DNA from 2 places in the Streptomyces sp. NPDC048254 genome. Region 1 is predicted to be linked to the other one. Evidence: riboswitches for the same ligand, from Rfam matches in the RefSeq annotation. Region 1 holds a riboswitch; the other holds the start of a gene.

Region 1 (9,248 bases):
GCGGCAGTGGACATCGTCCAGCGGCTTCGCCGAGTGGACCAGCGCCACGTACCGGACGAAGGAGGTCTGGATGTTGTCGACGTCCGCCCGGTGGTCCTCCACCGCGGTGATACGGCCCGACTGGGTCATCCCGGTGCCGTTGACGTCGAGGTCGTAGTCACCTTCCATCAGCTTCTTGTCGTTCTCCTCCAGGTTGGCGGAGATCGTCACGGTGATCTTGTCGGGCAGCGCCGGACGGATCGGGTCCGAGGCCTTGTTCCAGGCGGTGTTGCGGACCAGCGTCAGGCTCTTGCCGGCGTCGTAGGACTGCACCTTGTACGGACCCGAGGAGAACGGGTGCTGGGTGTACTTGGCACCCGTGTCCTTGCTCGCCTTGACCGGTGCGCCGGTGGGCATGGCGAGGAACTGCTCGAAGTCGGCGTTCGGCTTGGGCAGTTTGAAGACGATGGTCTGGTCGTCGGGGGTCGCGATGGCCTTCAGACCCAGCTTGTCCTTGGTCTTGTCCTTGTACGGACCCTTGTACTCGCCCTTGGGGTCGAGGGTCTGCTTGATGTACGCCGGGCCTCCGGTGATCACATCGGTGGCCCAGATACGCTCGATGCCGTACTTGATGTCCGCGGAGGTCAGCTTGGAGCCGTCCTCCCAGGTGAGACCGGAGCGGAGCTTGTAGGTGTAGGTCTTGCCGTCGGCGGAGACCTGCGCGGGACCGGTGGCCAGGTCGCCGACCAGCTTGTTGGAGGCGTTACCCGGCTTGGTGTCATAGGTGACCAGGGTGCGGGTGAAGTACCGCATGAAGTCCCAGGTCATGCCGTAGTAAGTGCGCTGCGGGTCAAGGGAGTCGAAGTCCTGCTTGCCGATGAACTTCAGCGTCCCGCCCTTCTTGCTGGACGCGTTGACGACCTTGTTCAGGGCGGCGTTGAACCCGGCACCCTTGTCCTTGCTGTCGTTGTCGTCCCCGCTGCCGCCGCACGCGGTGGTACCCACCAGCGCTGCCACCACGAGAGACGCACCGGCGACAAGTCGCCGCCTCGGGAAACCTGTGGACATTTTCTCGTAACCTCCGAGATCCGCGTTCCCGGGCCTGTGCCGGAGAACCATGAAGAGAGCCACCTGACAGTAAGGCAGGGGCAAGAGGTGCGTCAGCGTGTTCCCTTGGGGTCCAGCGCATCACGCAGACCGTCCCCGAAAAGGTTGAAAGCAAGGACGGTGACGAAGATCGTGACACCGGGGAAGACCATGAACATCGGGTCGTGCTCGTAGGTCTGCAGCGCGTCACGGAGCATGCCGCCCCATGACGCGGTCGGCGGCCGCACACCCGCTCCGAGGAAGCTGAGGGCCGCCTCGGTGAGGATATTGGTGGGAATCATGAGCGTCGCGTACACCAGGATCGGTGCGACGAGGTTGGGCAGCAGTTCCCTGAACAGAATGTGCCGACGCCCGCCGCCCAGGCTTCGCGCGGCCTCGATGTACTCGCGTTCCCTGAGGCTGAGCGTCTGACCGCGGACGATGCGGCCGACGTAGGGCCACCCGAAGAAGCCGATGACCAGGACGAGGACAGCGATGCGCACTCCCGAGCCGGTCAGACCCAGCAGGTCGTCGGGGAGGACCGAGACCAGGGAGATGATGAACAGCAACTGCGGAAAGGAGAGCAGGGCGTCCATGATGCGGCTGATCAGCGAGTCGACCCAGCCTCCGAAGTAGCCCGCCACGACACCGAACAGCGTGCCGAGGACCACCGCGACCACCGCGGCGAGAAAGGCCACGAGGAGCGAAATACGGGCACCGTAGATGATGCGGCTGAAAACGTCCCGCCCCTTGTTGGGCTCGACACCGAAGAGGAAGTCACCGCTTACACCGCCCCAAGCGCCCTGAGGAAGGTTGGTGAACGGGTCCAGCTTCTCCTGGTGGAACTCGTTCGGAGGATGGCCGAGCAGCGAGACGATCAACGGAGCGAAGAGCGCGACCAGTACCAGGAAGACCACGAAGACGCCCCCCGCGAGCGCCACTTTGTCCTGCTTCAGACGGCGCCAGGCGATCTGCTTGAGGGTGCGGCCCTCGATCTTCGTGCCGCCTCCCGTCTCCGGCGACACAGTGGGGGCCGCTTCCGCGGTCGTGTCGTGCAATGGCGCCGTCATCTGGCAGGGACCCCTCTCAACCGGCGGTAGCCGGCGCGCGTTTGCCGCTGGTAGCGGCCTCGAACGATCAGTCACACAGAGGGCGAACCCCTAGCGATGGGAGTCTTAAACGCCCAGGTGATCAGTCGCCAGACTTGACGGCGAATGGATGCGCAACCGTGATGCAAGCAGCGGTTTCCCGTTATGCGGACGCGGGATCACGCGGGGCGAACACAAGGCCCACCGCCCCGGACCGGAGGAGTGATTCACTTCACGCCACAGAAACAACATGGAAGCATTCGCGGTCATTGCCCGGCAATCATCCGCCTGACCAATCGGGACAATCGACCCATCGGACACAGGGCCCATCAGGCACAAATGACGACATTTCAGGGTCCCTTGAGCCTTCGTCAGCCTCGCCCCGGGAACTCGCCCGGCGGATCCCGGAACCGGACGCCGGCGTCCCCACTGCCAACACGCTGAGCGCCCAACACGCCTTGATGCACGGGTAGTTGGCCGGGCGCATCCTGAACGGGCAATACGAGGCCTCAAATCGAGGTCAAGGCCGGTACCGGGCGACCGGCGTCTCAGTAGCCGCCGGGCGCGGGCGGATAGCCGTACCCGGCCACCGGAGCCGGTGGCAGTGCCGCGTGCGCCTCGCGGTCGTAGAACGGCCGTGCCGCCGCGCGCATCCACATCACCACCGGGTCGTACTCGTCGGTCATGGCGACCGTCGAGACCGGCAGCCCGTCCGGCACCGCCCCGATGGACTGCTGCATCATCGCCCGCACCGAGTCCACGGCCGGCGGCGACGTGTCGTACACGTCGAGCCCGATCGCGAGATACGGCGCGCCGAGCGCCGGCTGCACCCAGGCGCGCCGCAGGGAGCGGATCGCGGGCGTGCGGTGGGCGTTCTGCGACAGCAGCGCGTAGAACTGCGGGATCTCGATGGCCGGTTCCGCGAGCCGCAGCGGCCCCGCGGGCTGGCGGTCCAGGCCGGTCGCGATCCGGCGCAGATCCAGCCAGGGGACGCCGACGCCGCCGCCGGGGGCGTGCGGGTTGAGCCAGAGGCCGAAGTGGTCGGGATAGAGCGTGCGGGCCACGTCGAGACTGTCGACGACCTCGTACGAGCGGTTCCAGCCGCTGGCCGACAGTTCCTGGGCCGAGGTCACACAGGGGGCGTAGCCGTGGCCGTCGACCTCCATGTTCCCGTACTGGGCGTCGGGGGAGCCGGCCTGGCCGTGCCAGAGCAGCATCCAGATCTGGCCGGAGGAGGGCGTGGCGAGGGCGCGGAGGAGTGCCTCGTAGGCGTCGTAGCGCCCGGGGGTTACCTGGCGCAGCATGTGCTCGACCTGTCCGGTCGCCGCGGTGCCGCTGGCGCTCACGTGTTACCGCCCCTTCATTGAGTTGCCCCGCGTTGGAGGTCGCCCCGCGTTTGGAGACAGCTTAAGCGCCGAGGGGGTGGAGGCCGATGGTCCGTCGGCGGGTGCGGCTGGTCGGTGGCCGGTGGCGCCCACGCGGCGGAGCCCACATCGGCACCGCCGGCTGCCCCTAGGGGGTTCCTAGTGGCCGTACTGGTAGAAGGGGCGGACGTTCTCCCGCATCCAGTGGCCCACCGGGTCGTCCGCCACGTCCAGCAGGACCAGGTTCACCGGCCACTTCACCGGGACCCGGCCGAGGGCCTTGCCCAGCGCCTCCAGGGGCAGCGACCTGATGTCCCCCTCCCACTGGGAGAGTTCGACGCCCACGAACATCACGGGGTCCGCCGTCTCGACCGCGGCCAGGCAGCGGCGGGCCGTGGCGACCACGCCGGTCCCCGCGAACTCGGCGGAGGCCGCGGCCAGGAAGTCCATCGGGTCGTCCTGCCAGTCCGGTTCGAAGAGCCGGACCCGGCCGCCCGAGGCGGGGCCGTCCAGTTCGCTGCGGCCCGTCCGGCACAGCTCGGCGACCGCCTCCGGCGGCAGCGGGACGCCCACCACTCCCCCGGGGTTCACGGCTATGCCGACCTGCGGGGGCAGACCGCGGGCGAACTCGACGGCCGGGGCGATCGTGTACGACAGATGGGAGCCGACCACCTGGCGGAACTGCTCCTCGGAGCTGAAGACCGGGACGTACACCCGGCCCTCGATCTCCGTGGTGGGCAGGTCCAGCGGGCCGCTGTGCGGGCCGCCGCCCTCCGGCAACGGGATCCACAGGAAACTGCGGGCCAGTACCTCGATGAGGCGGCCCGCCGCCGCGGGGACGCCGAGGGAGGCCGACAGCACCTCCTCCAGTTCGTTGCCGGGCCAACCGCCGTGCGGGTGGGGGTGCGCCTGTGCCGGGAAGTCCGCGGGAATGTCCGCCGGGAAGTCCATCTGCCTACCGCCTGCTGGAAACCGCTGCTGCTGAGACTGAAAAGGCTAGCGGGTGGCTGTGACAATGCCTCACCCCGTCAGACGCACCGCTTTCCGTAAGGCCTCACCCGGCGGGCTTCTCCGCCTTCCGGAAGGCGATCCGGCACAGCACGTCCGCCGCGTCCCGGTCGAGGAGCACCGCCGAGCCCACACCCTCGGGCAGCCCGCCCTGCTCCACCGCGCGCACCAGGCGGGCGGCGGCGTGGCGGTGGCGCAGGAACGCGTACCGGGAGACGCCCCGGCCGCGTTCGCGCTGGCCGTCCAGTGCCGTGCCGGGCGTGACATCGAGGAGCAGCAGGTGCAGGGTGCCGCCGCGGCGGCGGGCCTCGCGGGCCAGCCAGTCGCGCACCCAGGCCTGGGTACCGCAGTCGTGCACCACCACACCCTCGCCGGTGCGCAGCGCGCGGCGCAGTCCGGCGTAGTGCGCGAGGCGGACCAGCGGGCGGTAGAGGGCGTACGGCAGGAAGCGGGCCAGGCGGGCGTCCCAGCGGTCGCGGGTGTCCTGGGAGTCGATCCGGGTGCCCTGGACGGTGCGGTGCATCAGGGTGGACTTGCCGCTGCCGGGCAGCCCGGTGACCACGACCAGGTCACGGGGGCCGAAGAGCAGGCCGTGCGGGCTGCGCCCTGCCCGGTCGCGCAGATCGCGGACGACCGGCGCCGGCCGCCCCCCGCACCGCTCGCGGGCCGGGGCCGTCGACTGCTCGGGCAGGGCGATGCCCGTCGTCGTCGCGTATGCCGTGGTCCTTGTCACCGTGATCGTCCTCCCTGGGGGTTCAGGAAAGGTTCTCCCCGCTTACTGTAAAGAGAAGGTAATGCACGGTGTCTCGCGGTTCCGTCCGCTTACGGCCACAGGCCTGTTACAAAGCTCCGCCCGGCATGCAATGATGTGCCCGCCAACTGCATACCGGCCGTTTGAATCCGCGCGGGAGAGTCCCCAGCCAATCTTCGCTGGGGCGCCGAAGGAGCAAGTCCCTCCCTTGAATCTCTCAGGCCCCGTTACCGCGCGGGCGAGGCACATCTGAAAAGCGGGCCGCTGTGTCAGCGGCCCCACCCAAGGTGCAAGCCAGGACCACTGGTGTGGTCAGGGCGAACCTCTCAGGTTCCGATGACAGATGGGGAGGACAGACCTCGCCTGTCATGCCCTGGGATCTTTGGGAGACGACCGACCGATGAGCAGTTCCGATTCCGCCGCACTCCGCCGTACCGCGCTCGATGCCCTGCATCGCTCGCTCGGCGCCACCATGACCGACTTCGCCGGCTGGGACATGCCCCTGCGCTACGGATCCGAGCGCGACGAGCATGTCGCCGTGCGGACCAGGGCCGGGCTCTTCGACCTCTCCCACATGGGCGAGATCGCCGTGACCGGCCCCCAGGCCGCCGCCCTGCTGAACCACGCCCTGGTCGGCAACATCGCCTCCGTCGGCGTCGGGCGCGCCCGCTACACCATGATCTGCCGGGCCGACGGCGGCATCCTCGACGACCTGATCGTCTACCGGCTGGCCGAGACCGAGTACCTGGTGGTGGCCAACGCCTCCAACGCGCAGGTGGTCCTCGACGCGCTGACGGAGCGCGCCGCCGGGTTCGACGCCGAGGTGCGGGACGACCGGGACGCGTACGCGCTGATCGCCGTCCAGGGGCCGGAGTCGCCCGGGATCCTGAAGTCGCTGACCGACGCCGACCTGGACGGCCTGAAGTACTACGCCGGGCTGCCCGGCACCGTCGCCGGGGTCCCGGCGCTGATCGCGCGCACCGGCTACACCGGCGAGGACGGCTTCGAGCTGTTCGTGCGGCCCGAGCACGCGGTGCAGCTGTGGCAGGCGCTCACCGAGGCGGGTTCCCCGGTGGGCCTGGTGCCCTGCGGGCTGTCCTGCCGGGACACCCTGCGCCTGGAGGCGGGCATGCCGCTCTACGGGCATGAACTGACCACTTCGCTGACCCCCTTCGACGCCGGGCTCGGCCGGGTGGTGAAGTTCGAGAAGGACGGCGACTTCGTGGGGCGCGAGGCGCTTCAGGAGGCCGCCGACCGTGCCGCGGCGAAGCCGCCGCGGGTGCTGGTCGGGCTGGTCGCCGAGGGCCGCCGGGTGCCGCGCGCCGGGTACCCGGTGGTGGCCGGCGGCGAGGTGATCGGCGAGGTCACCTCCGGTGCCCCCTCCCCCACGCTGGGCAGGCCGATCGCCATGGCGTACGTCGACGCGGCGCACGCGGCGCCGGGCACGGCGGGCGTGGGCGTGGACATCCGGGGCAGCCACGAACCGTACGAGGTCGTGGCACTGCCGTTCTACAAGCGCCAGAAGTAGACCCGCGGCGCCAGAAGCAGATCCACAGGGAGACACTGAGCGCGGCAGCGCGTGACCCTGCGCACATTTCCGCTGCTCACGCACGTTTCCAGCAGTCCTCTTCCACCAGCACTCCCCCGCGTACAGGAGAATTCAGGCCATGAGCAACCCCCAGCAGCTGCGTTACAGCAAGGAGCACGAGTGGCTGTCGGCCGCCGCGGACGGCGTGGCGACGGTCGGCATCACGGAGCACGCGGCCAACGCGCTCGGTGACGTCGTCTTCGTCCAGCTCCCGGCCGTCGGCGACACCGTGACCGCGGGCGAGTCCTGCGGCGAGCTGGAGTCGACCAAGTCGGTCTCCGACCTGTACTCGCCGGTCACCGGTGAGATCACCGGGATCAACGAGGACGTCGTGGACGACCCGTCCCTGGTGAACTCGGCCCCCTTCGAGGGCGGCTGGCTGTTCAAGGTGCGCGTCACGGACGAGCCGGCCGAGCTGCTCTCCGCCGACGAGTACACCGCCTTCACCGCCGGCTGAGGGCCGCCCAGACACCGGCTGAGGAGTCGTAGAAACAGATGTCCGTTCTGAACACGCCCCTGCACGAGCTCGACCCGGAGGTCGCGGCCGCGGTCGACGCCGAGCTGGAGCGCCAGCAGTCCACCCTGGAGATGATCGCCTCGGAGAACTTCGCTCCGGTCGCGGTCATGGAGGCGCAGGGCTCGGTCCTCACCAACAAGTACGCCGAGGGCTACCCGGGCCGCCGCTACTACGGCGGCTGCGAGCACGTCGACGTCACCGAGCAGATCGCCATCGACCGGGTGAAGGAGCTGTTCGGCGCCGAGTACGCCAACGTGCAGCCGCACTCCGGTGCCTCCGCCAACCAGGCGGCCCTGTTCGCGCTGGCCCAGCCCGGCGACACCATCCTGGGTCTGGACCTCGCCCACGGCGGCCACCTGACCCACGGCATGCGCCTGAACTTCTCCGGCAAGCAGTTCGACGTGGTCGCCTACCACGTGGACGACTCCGGCCTGGTCGACATGGCCGAGGTGGAGCGGCTCGCCAAGGAGCACCGGCCGAAGGTGATCATCGCCGGCTGGTCGGCCTACCCGCGCGAGCTGGACTTCGCCGAGTTCCGGCGGATCGCCGACGAGGTCGAGGCGTACCTGTGGGTCGACATGGCCCACTTCGCCGGCCTGGTGGCCGCCGGTCTGCACGCGAACCCGGTGCCGTACGCCGACGTGGTCACCTCCACCACCCACAAGACGCTCGGCGGTCCCCGCGGCGGCATCATCCTGGCCCGCCAGGCCTTCGCGAAGAAGCTGAACTCCTCCGTCTTCCCGGGGTTCCAGGGCGGTCCCCTGGAGCACGTGATCGCGGCGAAGGCGGTCTCCTTCAAGGTCGCCGCCTCGGAGGACTTCAAGGAGCGCCAGCGTCGTACGGTGGAGGGTGCGCGCATCCTGGCGGAGCGGCTCACCGCCGCCGACGCCCGCGAGACCGGTGTGAACGTCCTGTCCGGTGGTACGGACGTCCACCTGATCCTCGTGGACCTGCGCGAGTCCGAGCTGGACGGGCAGCAGGCCGAGGACCGCCTCCACGAGGTCGGCATCACGGTCAACCGCAACGCCGTCCCGAACGACCCGCGCCCGCCGATGGTCACCTCGGGTCTGCGGATCGGCACCCCGGCGCTGGCCACGCGCGGCTTCACGGCCGAGGACTTCACCGAGGTCGCGGACGTGATCGCCGAGACGCTGAAGCCGTCCTACGACGCGGCGGCCCTGAAGGCCCGGGTCCAGGCCCTGACCGGCAAGCACCCGCTGTACCCCGGTCTGAACAAGTAGTTCCCCGGCGGGGGCACCCGATGGCGTGTGCCCCCGCCCTTTTCGGAGGAGTTCCCGTGGCCATCTCGGTCTTCGACCTGTTCTCGATCGGCATCGGCCCGTCGAGCTCCCACACCGTCGGCCCGATGCGCGCGGCCCGCATGTTCGCACGGCGCCTGCGCAACGAAGGGCTGCTGGACTCCGTCACGTCGATACGTGCCGAGCTGTACGGGTCGCTCGGTGCGACCGGCCACGGCCACGGCACCCCGAAGGCGGTGCTGCTCGGCCTGGAGGGCGCCTCGCCGCGCACGGTCGACGTGGAGACCGCGGATGACCGGGTCGAGACGATCAAGGCCACGAAGCGCCTGTCGCTCCTCGGCGAGCACGAGATCGCGTTCACCTACGACGCGGACCTGAAGCTGCACCGCCGCAAGACACTCCCGTACCACGCGAACGGCATGACCCTCTGGGCGTACGACGCGTCCGGGGCGGAGCTGCTGTCCAAGACGTACTACTCGGTCGGCGGCGGGTTCGTCGTCGACGAGGAGGCGGTCGGCGCGGACCGCATCAAGCTGGACGACACGGTCCTGAAGTACCCGTTCCGCACGGGCGACGAGCTGCTGCGCCTGGCGAAGGAGACGGGTCTG
Region 2 (9,248 bases), on a different contig from region 1:
GGTCCAGCGGGGTGCCGTCGATGCCGACGGCGAGCAGGACGGGGGCGTGGGCGAAATCCGGGTCGATCTCCGCCCAGGAGAGCAGGGCGTGGTGCCCGTCGGCGCCGGTGACCGCGATGAGGAAGCGCAGGCGGTCCTTGCGCCGGGCGGGGTCGAAACCGGGGCCCGCGTCGCTGAGGACGTCGTACAGCAGGGGTCCGGTGAAGCCGTGGCGCTGGACGCCGCTGGTGGCGCACTCGAAGCTGACCCGCGCCTGGTGCTGGGGCCGGCGCAGGGGGTCGGACACGGTGAGCCGGGCCGGTCGTGCCAGGTCCCCGGTGAGGTCGAGTTCGGCGAGCGTCATGTGCGGCCACCTCCTGGATGACGGTACCCGCGGCGCACCTCCGTACAAACGCACATGCCAGGTTCAAGCCACAAGTGTGCAGCTCATGCGATGTGACAGATGACTTACGCCTGGCACGTGCGGCAGTATCATCGCCAGGTGGCCGGTAGAAGGGTCGCAGCAGGGCGCGACAGCTTTTTCATCTGGATTCAGAGGAGTTCACTCGTGATGACCCGTTCCGCGCGCCGGACCCGGCGGACGCTGCAGGTGGCCGGTGCCTCGGTCGCGGCCCTGCTGGCCCTGAGCGCCTGCTCCTCCTCGGACGACGACTCGTCCGCGAAGACGAAGTCGGACACCTCGTCGTCGGCGTCACCCAAGCTGTCGGGCTCGATCACCGTGTTCGCGGCGGCCTCCCTCAAGGAGAGCTTCACGACGCTGAAGGCGGACTTCGAGAAGGCCCACCCGGGAACGAAGGTCGACTTCAGCTTCGGCGGCAGTGACACCCTCGCCGCGCAGATCACCAGCGGGGCCCCCGCCGACGTCTTCGCCGCGGCCAGCCCCAAGACGATGGCGATCGTGACGGACAAGGAGGACACCGCCACCACGCCGGCCACCTTCGTCCGCAACCAGCTGGAGATCGCCACCCTGCCGGGCAACCCCGACAAGGTCGCCTCGCTGAAGGACCTGACCAAGTCCTCGCTGAAGGTGGTCCTCTGCGACAAGACGGTGCCGTGCGGCGCCGCCGCGCAGAAGGCCCTGGACGCCAGCAAGCTCAAGCTGACCCCGGTCTCCTACGAGGAGGACGTGAAGTCCGCCCTCAACAAGGTGGTGCTGAAGGAGGCCGACGCGGCGGTCGTCTACAAGACGGATGTGAAGGCCGCGGGTGACAAGGTGGAGGGCGTGGAGTTCCCCGAGTCCGCCGACGCCATCAACGACTACCCGATCGCCCTGCTGAAGGACGCCCCGAACCCGACGCTGGCCAAGGCGTTCATCGCGCTGGTGCGGTCCGCCGAGGGCCAGCAGGTCCTGAACGAGGCCGGGTTCCTCAAGCCGTGACGAAGACCGACGAGCCGGACGCAGGGGCCGTCGCCGTCACGGGCGGCCCGCGGCGCCGGCGCGCCCGGTCGACTGTGCCGCTACCGCTCCTCCTCCCCGGAGCGGTAGCTCTGGTCTTCCTCCTCCTGCCCCTGCTCGCCCTGCTTCTGCGCGCCCCCTGGGGCAGCCTCCCGTCGCTGCTGACCAGCACGGAGGTGTGGCAGGCCCTCCAGCTCTCGCTGCTCAGCGCGACCGCGGCGACCGCCGTGAGCCTGGTGCTCGGCGTCCCGCTGGCCTGGCTGCTGGCCCGCACGGAGTTCCCCGGCCGCGGCCTGGTACGAGCGCTGGTGACCCTCCCCCTCGTCCTCCCCCCGGTGGTCGGCGGTGTGGCCCTGCTCCTCGCCCTGGGCCGCAACGGGGTCGTCGGGCAGTGGCTGGACTCCTGGTTCGGGATCACGCTCCCGTTCACGACGACCGCGGTGGTGATCGCCGAGTCCTTCGTGGCCATGCCCTTCCTGGTGATCAGCGTCGAGGGCACGCTGCGCGCCGCCGACCCGCGCTACGAGGAGGCGGCGACGACCCTGGGCGCGTCCCGCTTCACGGCGTTCCGCAGGGTCACGCTCCCGCTCATCGCCCCGGGCATCGCGGCCGGCTCGGTACTGGCCTGGGCCCGCGCACTCGGCGAGTTCGGCGCGACGATCACGTTCGCCGGCAACTTCCCGGGCCGCACCCAGACCATGCCGCTCGCCGTCTACCTGGCCCTCCAGAACGACCCCGACGCGGCGATCGCCCTCAGCCTGGTCCTGCTGACCGTCTCGATCGCGGTACTGGCAGGCCTCCGCGACCGCTGGATGACACCTTCATGACCCACCCCGACCCCACCCGACGGCCCCCCACACCACCCGCGGCCGCCGACGGCGCACAGCCCCCGCAGGGGCCACCCGCTCCCGACACTGATACCCGCACGGGTGCTGCGGGTGGGAAACACAACCCGGCCGGAGGCCGGGCGGCCCCCACGCACCCGCACCCGCACCCGCACCGCACCGACGGCCTCGACGCCCGCCTCGTCGTCAGCCGCCCCGCCTTCCACCTCGACATCACCCTCACCGCCGCCCCCGGCGAGGTCGTCGCCCTCCTCGGCCCCAACGGCGCCGGCAAGACCACCGCCCTCCGGGCCCTGGCCGGCCTCACCCCCCTCACCGCCGGCCATCTCCGCCTGGACGGCACGGAGTTGGACCGTACGCCCCCCGAATCCCGCCCGGTGGGCGTCGTCTTCCAGGACTATCTCCTCTTCCCCCACCTCACGGCCCTCGACAACGTCGCCTTCGGCCCCCGCTGCCACGGCGCGACCAAGGCCGAGGCCCGCGCCCAGGCGGCCGCCTGGCTGGACCGCATGGGCCTCGCGGACCACACCGGCGCCAAACCCCGCCGCCTCTCCGGCGGCCAGGCCCAGCGCGTCGCACTGGCCCGCGCCCTGGCCACCCACCCCCGCCTGCTGCTCCTGGACGAGCCCCTCGCCGCCCTCGACGCCCGCACCCGCCTGGACGTGCGTTCCCAACTCCGCCGCCACCTGGCCGAGTTCGAGGCCGTGGCCGTACTGGTCACCCACGACCCGCTGGACGCCATGGTGCTGGCCGACCGCCTGATCGTCATCGAGCAGGGCCGGATCGTCCAGCAGGGCACCCCCGCCGACATCGCCCGCCACCCGCGCACCGACTACATCGCCCACCTGGTCGGCCTGAACCTCTACCGCGGCCGGGCCGAGGCCGCGGTCGAGGGCCACCTGGTCCGGCTGGACACCGGCCCCGCCATCGCCACCACGGAGCACCTCACCGGTGACGTGTTCGTCGCGTTCCCGCCGAGCGCCGTCACCCTCTTCCGGGACCGCCCCACCGGCACCAGCGCCCGCAACCTGTGGCGCTGCGAGGTCGCCGGCCTGGAGGTCCACGGCGACCGGATCCGCGCCGACCTGACCGGTGAACTCCCCCTCGCCGCCGACCTCACCACGGTCGCCGCCGCCGAACTGGACCTGCACCCGGGCACCCCGGTCTGGGCGACGGTGAAGGCGACGGGGACCCACGCGTACCCGGCGTAGAACCAGACGCGAGAGGCCCCGCCGAAGCGGGGCCTCTGTCGGCGTGTCGTACCGCGGATCAGTCCTCGTAGACGTCCAGCGGCGGGCACGAGCACACCAGGTTCCGGTCTCCGTAGGCCTGGTCGATCCGGCGCACCGGCGGCCAGTACTTGTCGGCGGCGGACACCCCGGCCGGGAAGACGGCCTCCGCACGCGAGTACGCGTGCTCCCACTCCCCGCCGAGCGCGGCGGCCGTGTGCGGAGCACCCCGCAGCGGGTTGTCCTCGGCGGGCCACTCGCCCGCCCCGACCTTGTCGATCTCCGCCCGGATGGCGATCATCGCCTCGCAGAACCGGTCCAGCTCGCCGAGGTCCTCGGACTCGGTCGGCTCGATCATCAGCGTGCCGGCCACCGGGAAGGACATCGTCGGCGCGTGGAACCCGTAGTCGATGAGCCGCTTGGCGACATCGTCGACGCTCACGCCGGTCGCCTTGGTCAGCGGCCGCAGGTCGATGATGCACTCGTGCGCGACCAGCCCGCCGGGACCGGTGTAGAGCACGGGGTAGTGCGGCTCCAGCCGCTTGGCGATGTAGTTGGCGCTGAGCACGGCCACCTGGGTGGCGCGCTTCAGCCCCTCGCCGCCCATCAGCCGGACGTACGCCCACGAGATCGGCAGGATCCCCGCGGAGCCCCACGGCGCGGCCGAGATCGGCCCGACCCCGGTCGCCGGCCCGGCGGCCGGCTGAAGCGGGTGGTTCGGCAGGTACGGCGCCAGGTGGGCCCGTACGGCCACCGGACCGACCCCCGGACCGCCGCCGCCGTGCGGGATGCAGAAGGTCTTGTGCAGGTTGAGGTGCGAGACGTCGCCGCCGAAGTGCCCGGGCTTGGCGACCCCGACCAGGGCGTTGAGGTTGGCCCCGTCGACGTACACCTGGCCGCCGGCCTCGTGCACCTGACCGCAGATGTCCGCGACGTGCTCCTCGAACACGCCGTGCGTGGACGGGTAGGTGATCATCAGCACGGCGAGCTGGTCGCGATGCTGCTCGATCTTCGCCCGCAGGTCCTCGACGTCGACCTCGCCGTCCTCGGCGGTCTTCACGACGACGACCTTCATCCCGGCCATGACGGCACTGGCGGCGTTGGTGCCGTGCGCGGAGGACGGGATCAGGCACACCGTGCGCTGCTCGTCGCCGTTGGCACGGTGGTACGCGCGTACGGCGAGCAGCCCGGCCAGCTCGCCCTGCGACCCGGCATTGGGCTGGAGCGACACCTTGTCGTAGCCCGTGACCTCGGCGAGCCGCTCCTCCAGCTCACGGATGAGCGTCAGATAGCCCTGCGCCTGCTCGGCGGGCGCGAAGGGGTGCAGCTGACCGAACTCGGGCCAGGTGACCGGCTCCATCTCGGTGGTCGCGTTGAGCTTCATGGTGCAGGAGCCCAGCGGGATCATGCCCCGGTCCAGCGCGTAGTCCCGGTCGGCGAGCCGGCGCAGGTAGCGCAGCATCGCGGTCTCGGAGCGGTGCTCGTGGAAGACCGGGTGAGCGAGGTAGCCGTCCTCGCGCAGCAGCGCCTCGGGCAGCGTGTCCTCGGCGACCGCGTCCAGCGCCTCGACGTCGCCCTCGACCCCGAACGCCGTCCACACGGCACCCAGCTGGGCCCGCGCGGTGGTCTCGTCGCAGGCCATGGAGACGTGGTCGGCGTCCACGAGCCGCAGGTTGACGCCGCTCTGCCGGGCGGTGGCGACGATCTCGGCGGCCTTGCCGGGCACCCGCGCGGTGAGGGTGTCGAAGTAGGCGCCGTGCACGACCTCGACCCCGCCGGCCCTGAGCCCGGCGGCCAGGATCGTGGCGTAGCGGTGGGTCCGCAGGGCGATGGCCCGCAGCCCCTCGGGCCCGTGGTAGACGGCGTACATGCCGGCCATCACGGCGAGCAGCACCTGCGCGGTGCAGATGTTGCTGGTGGCCTTCTCACGGCGGATGTGCTGTTCACGGGTCTGCAGCGCGAGCCGGTAGGCCTTGTGCCCGTCGGCGTCCACGGACACGCCCACGAGCCGGCCGGGCAGGCTGCGCGCGAACTTCTCCCGCACCGCCATGTAGCCCGCGTGCGGCCCGCCGAAGCCCATCGGCACACCGAACCGCTGGGTCGTCCCGACGGCGATGTCGGCGCCCAGCTCGCCCGGCGAGGTCAACAGGGTCAGCGCGAGCAGATCGGCGGCGACGGTGACCAGCGCGCCCAGCTCGTGCGCCTGCTCGACGAGCGGCCTGATGTCGCTTACGGCACCGGATGCGCCGGGGTACTGGACGAGCACGCCGTTGATCTCACGGGCGGCGAGGTCCGCCGGAATCCCGTCGCTCAGGTCCGCGACGACGACCTCGACCCCGGTCGGTTCGGCCCGGGTCCGGATCACGGCGACGGTCTGCGGCAGGACGTCCGCGTCGATGACGAAGACGCCCTTCTTGTTCTTGCCCATGCGCAGCGACAGGGCCATGGCCTCGGCGGCGGCCGTGCCCTCGTCGAGCAGCGAGGCACCGGAGGTGGGCAGCCCGGTGAGGTCGGCGACCATGGTCTGGAAGTTCAGCAGGGCTTCCAGCCGCCCCTGGGAGATCTCCGGCTGGTACGGCGTGTAGGCCGTGTACCAGGCGGGGTTCTCCATCACGTTGCGCAGGATGACGGGCGGCGTGAAGGTGCCGTAGTAGCCCAGCCCGATCATCGAGTCGAGCACCTGGTTCCGGTCGGCCAGCGACCGCAGCTCGGCCAGCACCTCGGCCTCGGTGCGCGCGCCCGGCAGCTCCAGGGTGTCGGCGTTCTTGATGACGTCCGGCACGGCGGCCGCGGTCAGCTCGTCGAGCGAGCCGTACCCGACCTGGGCGAGCATCTTGGCCCGGGCCTCGTGGTCGGGCCCGATATGGCGCTGCTCGAAGGGGATTCCCTGTTCGAGCTCGGAGAGCGGAACACGCTGGGCGGTCATTGCGGAGGCCTCCTGGTCTGACGCGACCTTCGAGGGGTACCCCGGCACGGGCACCCCGACGGCCTCCCCCTCTGTCATCTCAACCTGAGAGCTTCGCCGGACGCCCAGGGGATCCGGCTTTCACCGTCGGTGAGAGCGGACGTCGTCGACGCCCACCCTGCTTTCCAGAGTGACCTCGTCCGTGCGGTACGTGAGCCTGAGAGATTCCGGGGAGGATTTGCTCCTTCGGCGCCTCCGGTCTGTCCGGAGGACTCTCCCGCACGGGGTCAGCAGCCGCTTGCCAGCCTACCAGCGAGGGCAACGCACGGGTCTTCGAGTGGCCGCCTCGTTCAATGTGCTCTTTTGTAGTGCTTACGGATGAGTTGCGACCAAGTGGAGGGCCCGTGCAGACCGACATCGATCCGCGCAACCTGATCGGCCGCAAGGCGTTCGACCGCAACGGCACGAAGATCGGCACGATCGACGAGGTCTACCTCGACGACGCGACCGGCGTGCCGGAGTGGGCGGCCATACGCACCGGCCTGTTCTCCCGGGATGCCTTCGTGCCCCTGGAGCCCAGCGAGCTGATCGAGGGCACGCTGCAGGTCCCCTTCGAGCGCGCCCTGATCAAGGACGCCCCCGATTTCGGAGTGGGCCGCCACCTGTCCCCCGAGCAGGAACTCCAGCTCTACCACCACTACGGCCTGGACACGACCGCCCCACCCCCCGACCACCCGGACCACGACTTCGGCAAACTGGCGGGAACGGAGGACGCGGGGGCCTGATCGTGGGTCGGGGTCGCTTACCGGCGTTGGCGGGTGCCGCTGCTGGGGAAGAACGGCGGCCTCAGCGCCCCGTAAGGGGCGCGGGGGACTGCGCGATCAGCCCCCACCGGCCCGCACGCACCGTCGGTCGTCACCCCGGTACCAGCGGCAACGGATCCACCGGCGCCAGCTCAGGATCATCCACCCGAAACGTCCGCACCCGCCCCGGCTCCACCGCCCCCGGCGTCTCGAACCGCACCGTCACCCTCCCCAGCCCACTCCCCTGCACCCATCCGTGTCCGTACTCGGCATGCCGGACGTCATGCCCCGCGGGCCATCTCCGCTCAGCGACCACCACCTCCCGCTCGGCGACCGGCTCGGCCGCGTCCTCCTCCGCCAGGATCTCCGCCGCCTCCCCCGCCGCCTGCGCGAACAGATCCTCCTGGGTGTAGTCGGCGAGCCCCGACACGCCCACGCCCAGCAACCGGACGCCGCCCGTCGTGTCCACCGAGTCCAGCAACCGCGCGGCCGCCTCCCGCACCACCGCCGGGTCGTCGGTCGGCCCTCTGAGCGTCTCCGACCGGGTGAGCGTCGAGAAGTCGTACCGCCGGACCTTCAGCACGATGGTCCGCCCGGACAGCCCGGCCGCCCGAAGCCTGCGCACACACCGGTCGGCCAGCCGCTGCACCTCCATCCCCACCCGCATCCGGTCATGGATGTCCACGTCATAGGTGTCCTCGACGGAGACCGACTTGGTCTCCCGCTCGGCGACCACGGGCCGTTCGTCGTGCGCCAGCGCCATCGCGTGCAGCGCGTGCCCGTGGGCCTTGCCCAGCAGCCGTACCAGCTCGTCCTCCCCCGCCTCGGCGATCTCGTCGACCGTGGTGATCCCGGCCCGCCGCAGATGGTCCCCCGTCGCCGGCCCCACGCCCGGCAGGGTCCGCACCGGCATCGGCCCGAGCATCGCCCGCTCCGTGCCCGGCTCGATCAGCACCAGCCCGTCCGGCTTGGCCTGCTCGGAGGCGATCTTCGCGAGCATCTTGGAGGCGGCGAGCCCGACCGACCCGGCGAGCCCCGTGGCGGCCCGTATGTCCGCGCGCAGCTTCTCCCCCGCCAAGCGCGCCGCCCCCGCGTCCCAGGCCACCTCACCCGCCTCCAGGTCCACGAACGCCTCGTCCAGGCTCAGCGGCTCCACCAGCGGCGACAGCTCGTGCAGCAGCGCCATCACCTGCTCGCTGATCGACCGGTACAGCCCGAAGCGCGGCACCAGATACGCGGCGTTCGGCGCCAGCCTGCGCGCCTGTGCCATCGGCATCGCGGAGTGCACCCCGAACACCCGGGCCTCGTACGACGCGGTGGCCACCACACCGCGCGGTCCGAGCCCGCCCACGACCACGGCCTTCCCGCGCAGACTCGGCTTGGATGCCTGCTCCACCGAGGCGTAGAAGGCATCCATGTCGAGATGCAGGATCGTGGGCGCGTTTCTCACATCTCCGATGCTGCACCACGCCACTGACAATGCCCCGGCACAGAACCGTGCCGGGGCATCACAAAGGGCAGGAGATTCCGCTCAGGAGATGCAGGAGGGGTCGGGCCGGGCGTCAGACCGCCCGGTTGCGGCGCCGGGCCAGCTCGTCGGCCGGGTTGGGCCCGATCAGGGTCTCGCCGGTGTCGACCCGCTCGCCGTGCAGCTGGGAGAGCGCGCTTTCCACGTCCCGCCAGACCACGCCGACCGCGATCCCGAAGATGCCCTGGCCGCCCTGGAGCAGGGCGTGGACCTCGTCGGGCGAGGTGCACTCGTAGACCGTGGCGCCGTCGCTCATGAGGGTCATGCGCTCGAGGTCGCGGAAACCGCGCTCCCTCAGGTGCTGGACGGCGGTGCGGATGTTCTGCAGGGACACCCCGGTGTCCAGGAACCGCTTGACGATCTTCAGGACGACGACGTCCCGGAAGCTGTACAGACGCTGGGTGCCCGACCCGTAGGCGGCCCGCACGCTGGGCTCGACCAGGCCGGTGCGGGCCCAGTAGTCGAGTTGCCGGTAGGTGATGCCGGCCGCCGCACAGGCCGTGGGCCCCCGGTAGCCGATCTCCTCGGTCGTCATGGACGCC

Evidence for each region. Region 1 has a riboswitch for glycine ahead of gcvT (glycine cleavage system aminomethyltransferase GcvT). Riboswitches for the same ligand answer to the same signal wherever they lie in the genome.
Region 2: another riboswitch for glycine. It lies ahead of gcvP (aminomethyl-transferring glycine dehydrogenase); the one in region 1 lies ahead of gcvT (glycine cleavage system aminomethyltransferase GcvT).

Annotation. Positions count from the first base shown of each region.
Region 1 covers NZ_JBICZJ010000006.1:318,733-327,980, forward strand. Annotated here, with positions in the region: gene ACGFZQ_RS19505 (ABC transporter substrate-binding protein) at 1-1,047, opposite strand, end outside; gene ACGFZQ_RS19510 (ABC transporter permease) at 1,140-2,135, opposite strand; gene ACGFZQ_RS19515 (enhanced serine sensitivity protein SseB C-terminal domain-containing protein) at 2,702-3,499, opposite strand; gene ACGFZQ_RS19520 (enhanced serine sensitivity protein SseB) at 3,677-4,468, opposite strand; gene ACGFZQ_RS19525 (AAA family ATPase) at 4,572-5,264, opposite strand; glycine riboswitch at 5,421-5,519, shown strand; gene gcvT (glycine cleavage system aminomethyltransferase GcvT) at 5,677-6,804, shown strand; gene gcvH (glycine cleavage system protein GcvH) at 6,944-7,321, shown strand; gene glyA (serine hydroxymethyltransferase) at 7,360-8,622, shown strand; gene ACGFZQ_RS19545 (L-serine ammonia-lyase) at 8,679-9,248, shown strand, end outside.
Region 2 covers NZ_JBICZJ010000028.1:114,577-123,824, forward strand. Annotated here, with positions in the region: partial or broken gene ACGFZQ_RS47515 (molybdopterin-dependent oxidoreductase) at 1-343, opposite strand, end outside; gene modA (molybdate ABC transporter substrate-binding protein) at 551-1,378, shown strand; gene modB (molybdate ABC transporter permease subunit) at 1,375-2,223, shown strand; gene ACGFZQ_RS47530 (ABC transporter ATP-binding protein) at 2,220-3,452, shown strand; gene gcvP (aminomethyl-transferring glycine dehydrogenase) at 3,511-6,396, opposite strand; glycine riboswitch at 6,571-6,665, opposite strand; gene ACGFZQ_RS47540 (PRC-barrel domain-containing protein) at 6,780-7,160, shown strand; gene ACGFZQ_RS47545 (DNA polymerase IV) at 7,291-8,628, opposite strand; gene ACGFZQ_RS47550 (MerR family transcriptional regulator) at 8,741-9,248, opposite strand, start outside.